DNA from 2 places in the Microbulbifer hydrolyticus genome. Region 2 is predicted to be linked to the other one. Evidence: predicted binding sites of a transcription regulator. Region 2 holds the regulator's gene; the other holds the start of a gene.

Region 1 (4,427 bases), 510 kb from region 2:
TCAGTGGTCAGTGGACAACCGGGAGACTTTCTGGGGCGAGCTGTGGGATTTCGGTGAAGTTGTCGCCAGCGCGCGCGGCGAGCGGGTGCTGGGGAAAGACGCCATGCCGGGCGCAGAGTGGTTTCCCGATGCACGACTGAATTTTGCAGAAAACCTGCTGCGTTTCCGCGATGACCGCGTTGCGCTGATCGAGCGTCTGGAAAACGGCGGCCGCCGCCAGCTCACCTACGCGCAGCTGTTCGAGGAGGTGGAGCGCCTCGCATCGGCACTGGTTGGTGCCGGTGTCGGTAAGGGCGACCGCGTCGCGGGATTCATGCCGAATATCATGGACACCGTAGTGGCGATGCTGGCGACCACCAGCCTCGGCGCCATCTGGACCTCCTGCTCGCCGGATTTCGGTATTAATGGCGTACTGGACCGGTTTGGCCAGGTCGAGCCGAAGGTCCTGTTCGCCTGTGAAGGCTACTACTACAACGGCAAAACCATCGACTCCCTGCCGCGCCTGGCGCAGATCGTGGAGCAGATCGAGTCCATCCAGCAGCTGGTGGTGGTCCCGGTTGCGCGCGATGCCGTGCAGACTGCCGAGGCCATAGACGGCCTTGATCGGGCTATCACGCTGGGTGCCTTTACTGAAGCAGCGCCGGCGCGTGCGTTGACCTTCGAGCAGACGGAGTTCAACCACCCGCTGTACATCATGTATTCCTCCGGTACCACCGGCGTGCCCAAGTGCATTGTGCACGGGGTTGGTGGCACCTTGCTGCAGCATATTAAAGAGCACCGCCTGCACACGGACATCTCCCGCGACGACACACTGTTTTACTTCACTACCTGCGGCTGGATGATGTGGAACTGGCTGGTAAGCGGACTGGCCTGTGGCGCCACTCTGGTATTGTACGATGGCTCCCCGTTCTATCCCGCGGCCCAGTGCCTGTGGGATATGGCCGATGAAGAAAACATCAGTGTGTTCGGTACCAGCGCCAAATATATCGCCGCACTGGAGAAGGCGGGCTGCAAACCGCGAGAAACCCACAAGCTCGAGCGCTTGCGTGCAGTGCTCTCTACCGGCTCCCCGCTGGCGCATGAGGGCTTCCGCTACGTGTATCGGGATATCAAATCAGATGTGTGCCTGTCGTCCATCTCCGGTGGTACCGACATCGTCTCCTGCTTTGCCCTGGGTAATCCGGCGCTGCCGGTGTACCCCGGTGAACTTCAGTGCCGGGGGCTCGGCATGGCGGTCGAGGTATGGAATGACGATGGGAAATCAGTGCTGGAAGACAAGGGCGAGCTGGTGTGCGCCAGCTCCTTCCCGTGCATGCCCATCGGGTTCTGGAACGACCCGGATGGCAGCAAGTACCACGGCGCCTATTTTGAAAACTGGCCCGGCGTCTGGGCACACGGCGACTACGCGGAAATTACCGAGCACGGTGGCGTAATCATTTACGGTCGTTCCGATGCGGTTCTGAATCCCGGTGGTGTGCGTATTGGCACCGCGGAAATCTACCGACAGGTGGAAAAGGTGGAAGAGGTGCTGGACAGCATCTGCATCGGCCAGGAGTGGCGGGACGATGTGCGTGTGGTGCTGTTTGTAGTGCTGCGCGAAGGCCTGAGTCTGGATGACGACCTTATCCAGAAAATACGAACCACCATCCGAGCCAATACCACGCCGAGGCATGTACCCGCGAAAGTGATCCAGGTGACGGATATCCCGCGTACTATCAGTGGCAAAATCGTCGAGCTGGCGGTGCGCAATGTGGTGCACGGGAAGCCGGTAAAGAACCAGGAAGCGCTGGCCAACCCGGAGGCGCTCAAGCTGTTCGAAAACCTCCCGGAGCTCGCTGGCGAGTGATCGCCTCGGCGCCGAGGTTATACAGATAAACGCAGCAAGCCGGGTTCAGTAGCGCTGACCCGGCTTTTTGTTGCTTGTGACGCGTTTGTTCGGCATGGCGGCGCGATGGGGCTCCGAACTCGAGCCGACGGTTTATGCCGCTTTCAATGGGCGTTTAGCGTTGGCCTGACACATCTTTTCCTGCTCTTCTCTCATCTTCCTCAGGGCCATGCGGGTGAAATATCCGCCCATCACGCATACAAATGCGATTATGCCCAGGCTCAATAAGCCGGAAAAACTGGTGAAAAGGTCGATCATTGCGTCCATGGTTGCCTCCGGGGTTCATGGGCTCTTGCCTGATTGGCACAGCGGCTGGTCTTCCAGGCCACTTGTCTTTAACTCGGTCCAGTGTAAAGTGGCGCCCGCTGTCTCCCTTGATCCAGATCAACTCGATGTTGCTTTCCCGGGGGCGGTATGCTGCGGATGACGTTGGTGCCCGACATGCGCGAATGGTTCGCGACGATCCGTTGGCTCTCCAGGCTGGAATGTGCTGGCGTGCTATCCCATATCGAGGATTCTGCGCTAGTCTTGCGCTAAGCTGTTGATAATTGATTCCAGTGCCCATAAACCAATAATTTCACGGAAGATAAGTATGATTACCTACCTGTACTGGGCCGCCGTTATTGCTTTGGTCGTTCTCGCTCTGTTTGCCGGCAGCCGGTTTGGTAGCCTGGGCAAGGGGGCGATTGTCGGTGCGATCATCTTTCTGGCCGGTTGGCTCGCCTACTACTTCCACTTTGAACAGGTTTTCGTCAAACGCTTTGGCGGTGTGATGCGTATCAGTGTGCCGGAAGGTCAGAGGCACCTCGGTGCTACCTGGAAGGACGATAACCTCTGGGTGGAAAACTACGATCCGAAAACCAACGAGTGCATCTTTGCTGAGTATTCGAAAGGGAACCTGCTGGAAGGCCGGGTCGTCATTCGCAACTGCAACCCGCTGATGGAGCGCACCGGCTCCGCACCGGCACGCTGATTCGGGCTGAGTCCGGCCGGCTCCACCGGGGCCGGTGATTCACTGATGTAAAGGCCGGTAAAGTTGCGCCGTCCACCGCAACTTTTACTCGTGTTTGGCGTCGCAGTGGTGGTAGTTGGCAAACGGAACCTTGTCTTGCGCGTTTCTTGTTTCGCTCCCCGAGCTTCAGTTTTTCTAATGGCGACCTGTGTGTTGCTTGGCGCTCTATTTCTGGTGGCGCCGCAGCAGGGGCACGCCCTGCCATTTTTCGACAACCTGCCGAAGTTCAAGGTGCGGGTATCCGAGAACCGTGAACTGCAGGATTGGTTGAAAGACCAGCTGAAAGAGCAGCGCAAATCCAGCAGCGTACTCAAATCCTACGAAGATCCTTTAGATGTGGCCCGTTTTGAGCGCGGCACACTGGAAAAGCTCCTGCGCTCGCGCGGCTATTACGATGGCCGCGTGCGTCAGTCGGTTAGTGACGGTGAAATTCTTTACCGGGTGGTGCCCGGGCGGATCTACCGTATCAGCAGCCTCGACCTCCGCATGCCGGCACGACTCAAAGCCGGTTTTCCCGGCGTCGGCCTGAGTGAAGGCGATCCGCTGGAGGCGGAGAAGGTTACCGAAGGCGTCAAGCGTATCGAAACTTATCTGGCAGAGAACGCCTGCCTGCTGAATGTGGACGTAAGCTACCAGGCCACGGTCGTGCACAGCGAGCACGCCGCCAGGCTCGAGTACCGCGTGGCCAAGAGCCCGGAGGTGAATGTCGGGCAGATCTATGTGGAGGGTTTGACCACCGTCGACGAGGACTTCCTGCGCAAGCGTCTGAAGCTGGAGGAGGGTGACTGTTTCTCCCGCGGTAAAATGGATGCTGCCAAGCTTCGTCTGCTGCGCACCAACCTGATTGCTGGGGTAAATGCCGAGGTATCCGAACCGAATGCGGGCATTGTGGATATCACCTTCCTGGTTATCGAACGCAAGCACCGAACCATCCGTCTGGGGGTAGGGTATTCGTCTGATGATGGTGGTGGCGCATCGGCCGGCTGGGAACATCGTAATATTCTCGGTCGCGGTGAAAAAATTGAAGTAGAAACCCGGGCTTATGAGGTCACTCAATCGCTTAAGACCGAGTTACTGGTACCGCGATTTTTTCGCGATGACCAGGACTTCGCCGCAAAGGCAGAGGCTGAGAACGAAGACCGGGATTCTTACCAGGCAGAATCGATCACCATTGGCGGTACGATCTCTCGCCGCCAAACCAAACATCGCACCTTCAGTGTCGGTAGTGCGCTCAAGTTCAGCCGGGTGCAGGAAGAGGGTGAAGAGAGTGAAAATTACAATCTCCTGTCTTTCCCGCTCGGTGTCAAAATCGACACCACTGATAACCTGCTCGACGCCCACCGGGGCGCGACGATCGCACTGGAAGTGAAACCCTACTTCGATCTCAGGAGTAGCGGGACGCAATTTACCAAAAACACCCTGGTGATGACCGGTTACCACACGTTTGAAGAAACCCGGTTTGATCCGACGGTAGCACTGCGTATCAAGGCCGGTGTCATTAGCGGGGCCGACAACCTGGAAATTCCCGCG
Region 2 (4,427 bases):
GTGATGGAGAATGTACCCGCATCGCGGGATTACCAGGGCGGGTTTTCTGTGGCGCTGATGTTGAAGGACCTTGGCCTCGCCATGGACACCGCTGCTGGCAGTGCATCTTCAACGCCACTGGGCGCGCTGGCAAAAAACCTGTATCAGTTGCACGGTGGCGACCCCATCAACAAGGCGCTGGACTTCTCCTCTATCCAGAACCTGTTCCGCCGCCCGGCGGGGGACTGACGCCGCGACGAACCCGTCGGCGCTTGATCTGAATCAAGCGCCGTCGAACGCTGGCCCGCTACCTTTACCTGATCCAACACCTTCCCGCTTATCAGCTCTGGATCACAGGTTACCTCGTCAATGGCCGTAAACCCCCTGGACAGCGCACCGCTCTCCGAGAGCGACTCCAATACCACCGCCAATACCCGGGCGTCGTCCGGGGAGTTATCTTCGGCCCTGCTCACGCGTTATGCGGGGCCCTGTCCACGCTATACGTCCTACCCGACGGCGGATCGCTTCACGGACCTGAGCGCCGGCAGTGCAACAGCCGCTGGTGCTGACGCGCGCAAGCCATGGGATGCGCTGCAAGATATCAACACCCTTTCACTGTATGTGCATATCCCGTTCTGCCGCTCGCTGTGCTATTTCTGCGCCTGTAACAAGGTCATAACCCAGCAGTACGGGCTGGCGTCGAGCTACCTGGACCGGGTGCTCACTGAAGCGCAGTGGTACCGGGAAAAAGTGGCCCGCGTACCGGTGACGCAGTTGCATCTCGGCGGCGGTACGCCAACCTACCTGAATGACGGTGACTTGACTCGGCTGGTTCAGGGGCTCGGCGACATATTCGATCTGAATCCCGGTGGCGATGTGGAATACAGTGTGGAGGCGGATCCCCGGGTGCTTGAGCCGGAAACACTGGATACCCTGCGTGGACTCGGCTTCAACCGGCTGAGCATGGGTATTCAGGACTTTAACCCGGAAGTACAGCGGGCGATCAACCGGATCTGTTCCCCGGAGCAGGTGCGCGGTCTCACTGAAGCCGCCCGCGAGCGGGGTTTTGGTTCCATTTCCTATGACCTGATTTACGGACTGCCCGGGCAGGATGTGGCAAGTCTGGAGCGCACCATCGACACCGTGGTTGAGCTCGCGCCGGACCGTATCGCGCTGTACCACTATGCGCACCTGCCGCACCGGTTCAAGGCCCAGCGCCTGATCAGTTCCGACCTGATTCCACCGCCGCAGGCAAAGATCGATATGCAGCTTGCAGCGACGCGTCGACTTACCGACGCGGGTTACCAGTTTCTGGGCATGGACCATTTCGCACGCCCGGATGACCCTCTGGCGCGCGCCACCAAAGACGGCCGTCTCGCGCGCAATTTTCAGGGCTATACCCTGATGCCCGCGGACGCGCTGGTTGGCCTTGGTGCCTCGGCGATCAGCTACAGCCGCGATGGCTACTGGCAGAACCATCACGGCCAGAAAGAATACGCGACCGCGATTGGCGAGCGCGGCGAGGCGATCTGCCGCGGCTGGCAGCTGGATACCGACGACCGGGTGCGCCAGTGGGTGATCATGGAATTGATGTGCCATCTGCGGCTCGACAAACGCGAAGTGGAACGCCGGCTGGGGAGCCCGTTTGAAGATTATTTTGCGCAGGATCTGGCACGCTTGCGCCCACTTGTGGCGGATGGGCTGGTGCTGGAGTCCCGTGAAGACCTGGTGGTCAGCGAGCGTGGCCGCTGGTTCCTGCGCAATATAGCCGCGGCGTTCGACCGCCACCTGCATGCCGGGGCGTCGGCTGCGCAGTACTCCCGAGTGCTTTAGGTGGACAGTAGGTATACAATTTCCTCACCACAGGTTCGGCAATAAGGCATCGCGCTTTACGCGCAACTGTTCGCCAAGCCGACTACCAGATCGTTCACCGGATAAATCGCCGAGCAATGGAAAAGACAATGTCGAAACCCTCACCAGCGGTCAATTGCGGAAATTGCTCCGTCAGAAGGCTGTGCCTGCCCGTGGGGTTGAGTGAGGACGATATCCAGCGTCTCGAGCAGGTGACACGCAAGAAGAAGATTCTGAAAGCCGGCGACAGCCTGTTTCGTGCGGGCGACCCGTTTTCCAGCCTCTATGCGATTCGTTCCGGCAGCTTCAAATCTGCGGTGATCGGTGCCGATGGTGACACCCAGGTCACGCATTTTGCGTTGCCCGGTGAGCTGTTGGGACTGGATGCTTACAGTAGTGGCGCGCATCCCGGTTATGCGGAAGCACTGGAAGACAGCAGCGTTTGTGTCCTGCCATTTACCCAGCTGGAAAACCTGGCGCAGCAGGTGCCGGCGCTGCAGAAGCAGATGTACACGATTTTTTCCGAAGAGCTGAAACAGGATAACGACGTGCTGTTGCTACTGGGCAAGCGCTCTGCGGAAAGCCGCCTGGCGGCTCTGCTGATCAATATATCCAGCCGTTATGCCCAGCGCGGATACTCGGCCAGCGAATTCAAACTCTCGATGCAGCGCATTGATATCGCCAACTATCTGGGGCTGACTGCAGAGACCGTCAGCCGTCTGATGTCGCGTTTTCAAAAGCAGGGGCTTATCCGCGCACAGGGTCGGGCGGTCGCCATCCTGGACCTGATTGCCCTCAGCGAGCTGGCCGGCACCCACTGCAGTTACGAAAACGATTGAACCGATGGCACTGATCCGGTGATTAGCAGGCTTCCGCCAGCGCCGTTTCAGAAAGATCCTGATAAATGGCTTCGTAAAGACGCTTGACGCCCCGGTGAAAGTGGCTGCTTTGCTTTTCCATGAGCTCGTCGGCGATCTCTCCCCAGTCGGTATCCGTCAGGTGCTGCGCAACCAGCGGCAGTAATATCTCATTCTCTTTTTTCATGTGCGCGCGCTGCAGTGCAATGTACTCGCGCGCAGTTGCGAACAGGTGCTCCCGTTCCACCGCCGCGTCGTTGGCAACCGCATAAAACAGCTGGTTCATATTGCGCGTGGCCGCGGCAATGGCCTTGTGTTCCACGGTGATTTCCCCGAGGACATCACGGATATCCACAGGCTTGTCCAGCAACCGGCCGAATACCAGATCTTCCACCGGGTGGTGCCACTGATCCGGGTACACAGAAAAGTAATCGAGGGCGTCGAGAATCATGCTCAGGGTAGCGGGATCCCTATCCTGACGACCAAGCTCATCTAACAGCGCTTCAAACACATCCAGCAGTCTCTGCATGTGCTTGTGGTCATCGCACAGTTGTCGATAGATACCATGCATGGCGTGCCTCCTTGACGGGTTGTGGTGATTGTCCATTCCATTGTTGTCTGCTGCCGGGGAATCGGCTTGATCTGGGTCAATCCACAGCCACATCCGGTAGCGTCAGGTGCCGACAGTGATGATCGTCGCGCGGCTGAATTGCCATTGGCCCGGTCTCCGGTAATTGACGCGGTGTAATAGCGTGTAATGGAGAGGGGGTATTTGCGCCGTATTTTTTTCAATAGAATGCCGCCCGCAAAATAAGCACTACACATTAGGGTATTAAAATGATGAAAAAAGTTTTGGCGGCAGCGGTGATGCTGGGTTGTTCGATTTCTGCACAGGCGAGCGAGGGGGGCTACTTCGGTACCACCGCAGGCCTGATGAAGACGTCGATCAGCGGCGACAGCCCGTTCAATGCCGGTTTGCGCGCCGGGTATGCCTGGAACTCCGGGTTTGCAGTGGAGGGCGAGTACACTACGTCCCTGGTTGATGGTGAAGCGCGCTACAATGGCAGCTGGGGCGATTTCAGATGGGATTACTCCATTTCCACCCTCGGTGTGTATGCGGCTTACCGCAGCCAGGGGGATATCTACTTCAAGGGGCGCCTGGGGGTGCTGAACGAGAGCGTCGATTTTGAAGGCGAGAAAGAGAGTGATTCCGGCCTGTCCGCGGGTCTGGGTATCGGCTTTTCCTTCTCCGAGAACGTAAATCTGGAAGCCGAGTACACCCTGGTGGAAGAAGATGTGGACTTCTGGTCCGGTACCCTGGTGTTTCGCTTCTAAGCCCTCCTGATTGTCCGCGATCGCTGATGTTGCCTTACAGCAGCTAGCGGTCGCGGTCGGTAGCAAACGCGGCCCCATGGCCGCGTTTTGCGTTTCTGAGCACCAGAGTATCCCCGTGTCCGGCCGGGGTGCTCCGGGGAATCGGGCCGCAGCTGCCAACTTGAGCCGAGCGGGGCGCTGAATTGAATTTGTTTCATGTGCACCCTTTGCACCGCCGCCACTCCCTTGGTGTACAATGCGCCGCTTTCTGGGGGCGGGCCGATCAGATTGGGTCGGTATTTGCCCTTGTCGAGATTATGCTTGCGCGATTCGCGCCTTATCATCCGAGGGAATACCATGTTTGATAAATCAGTCACCCTTTCTTCATACGACCCGGATGTGTGGTCCGCCATTCAGGACGAAGAC

The links. The regulator FNR, encoded in region 2, switches genes on or off when oxygen is low (the NO sensors DNR and NnrR bind a similar motif). The targets are predictions, from matches to a motif close to TTGATNNNNATCAA.
Region 1: the regulator FNR is predicted to act here: its motif matches at 2,260-2,273, upstream of GTQ55_RS05670 (DUF3149 domain-containing protein).

Annotation. Positions count from the first base shown of each region.
Region 1 is NZ_CP047491.1:1,345,686-1,350,112, forward strand. It holds gene GTQ55_RS05665 (acetoacetate--CoA ligase) at 1-1,846, shown strand, start outside; gene GTQ55_RS05670 (DUF3149 domain-containing protein) at 1,979-2,152, opposite strand; gene GTQ55_RS05675 (hypothetical protein) at 2,478-2,858, shown strand; gene GTQ55_RS05680 (autotransporter assembly complex protein TamA) at 3,036-4,427, shown strand, end outside.
Region 2 is NZ_CP047491.1:837,038-841,464, forward strand. It holds gene mmsB (3-hydroxyisobutyrate dehydrogenase) at 1-228, shown strand, start outside; gene hemN (oxygen-independent coproporphyrinogen III oxidase) at 349-1,812, shown strand; gene fnr (fumarate/nitrate reduction transcriptional regulator Fnr) at 1,941-2,669, shown strand; gene GTQ55_RS03515 (hemerythrin domain-containing protein) at 2,692-3,258, opposite strand; gene GTQ55_RS03520 (porin family protein) at 3,525-4,022, shown strand; gene glyA (serine hydroxymethyltransferase) at 4,359-4,427, shown strand, end outside.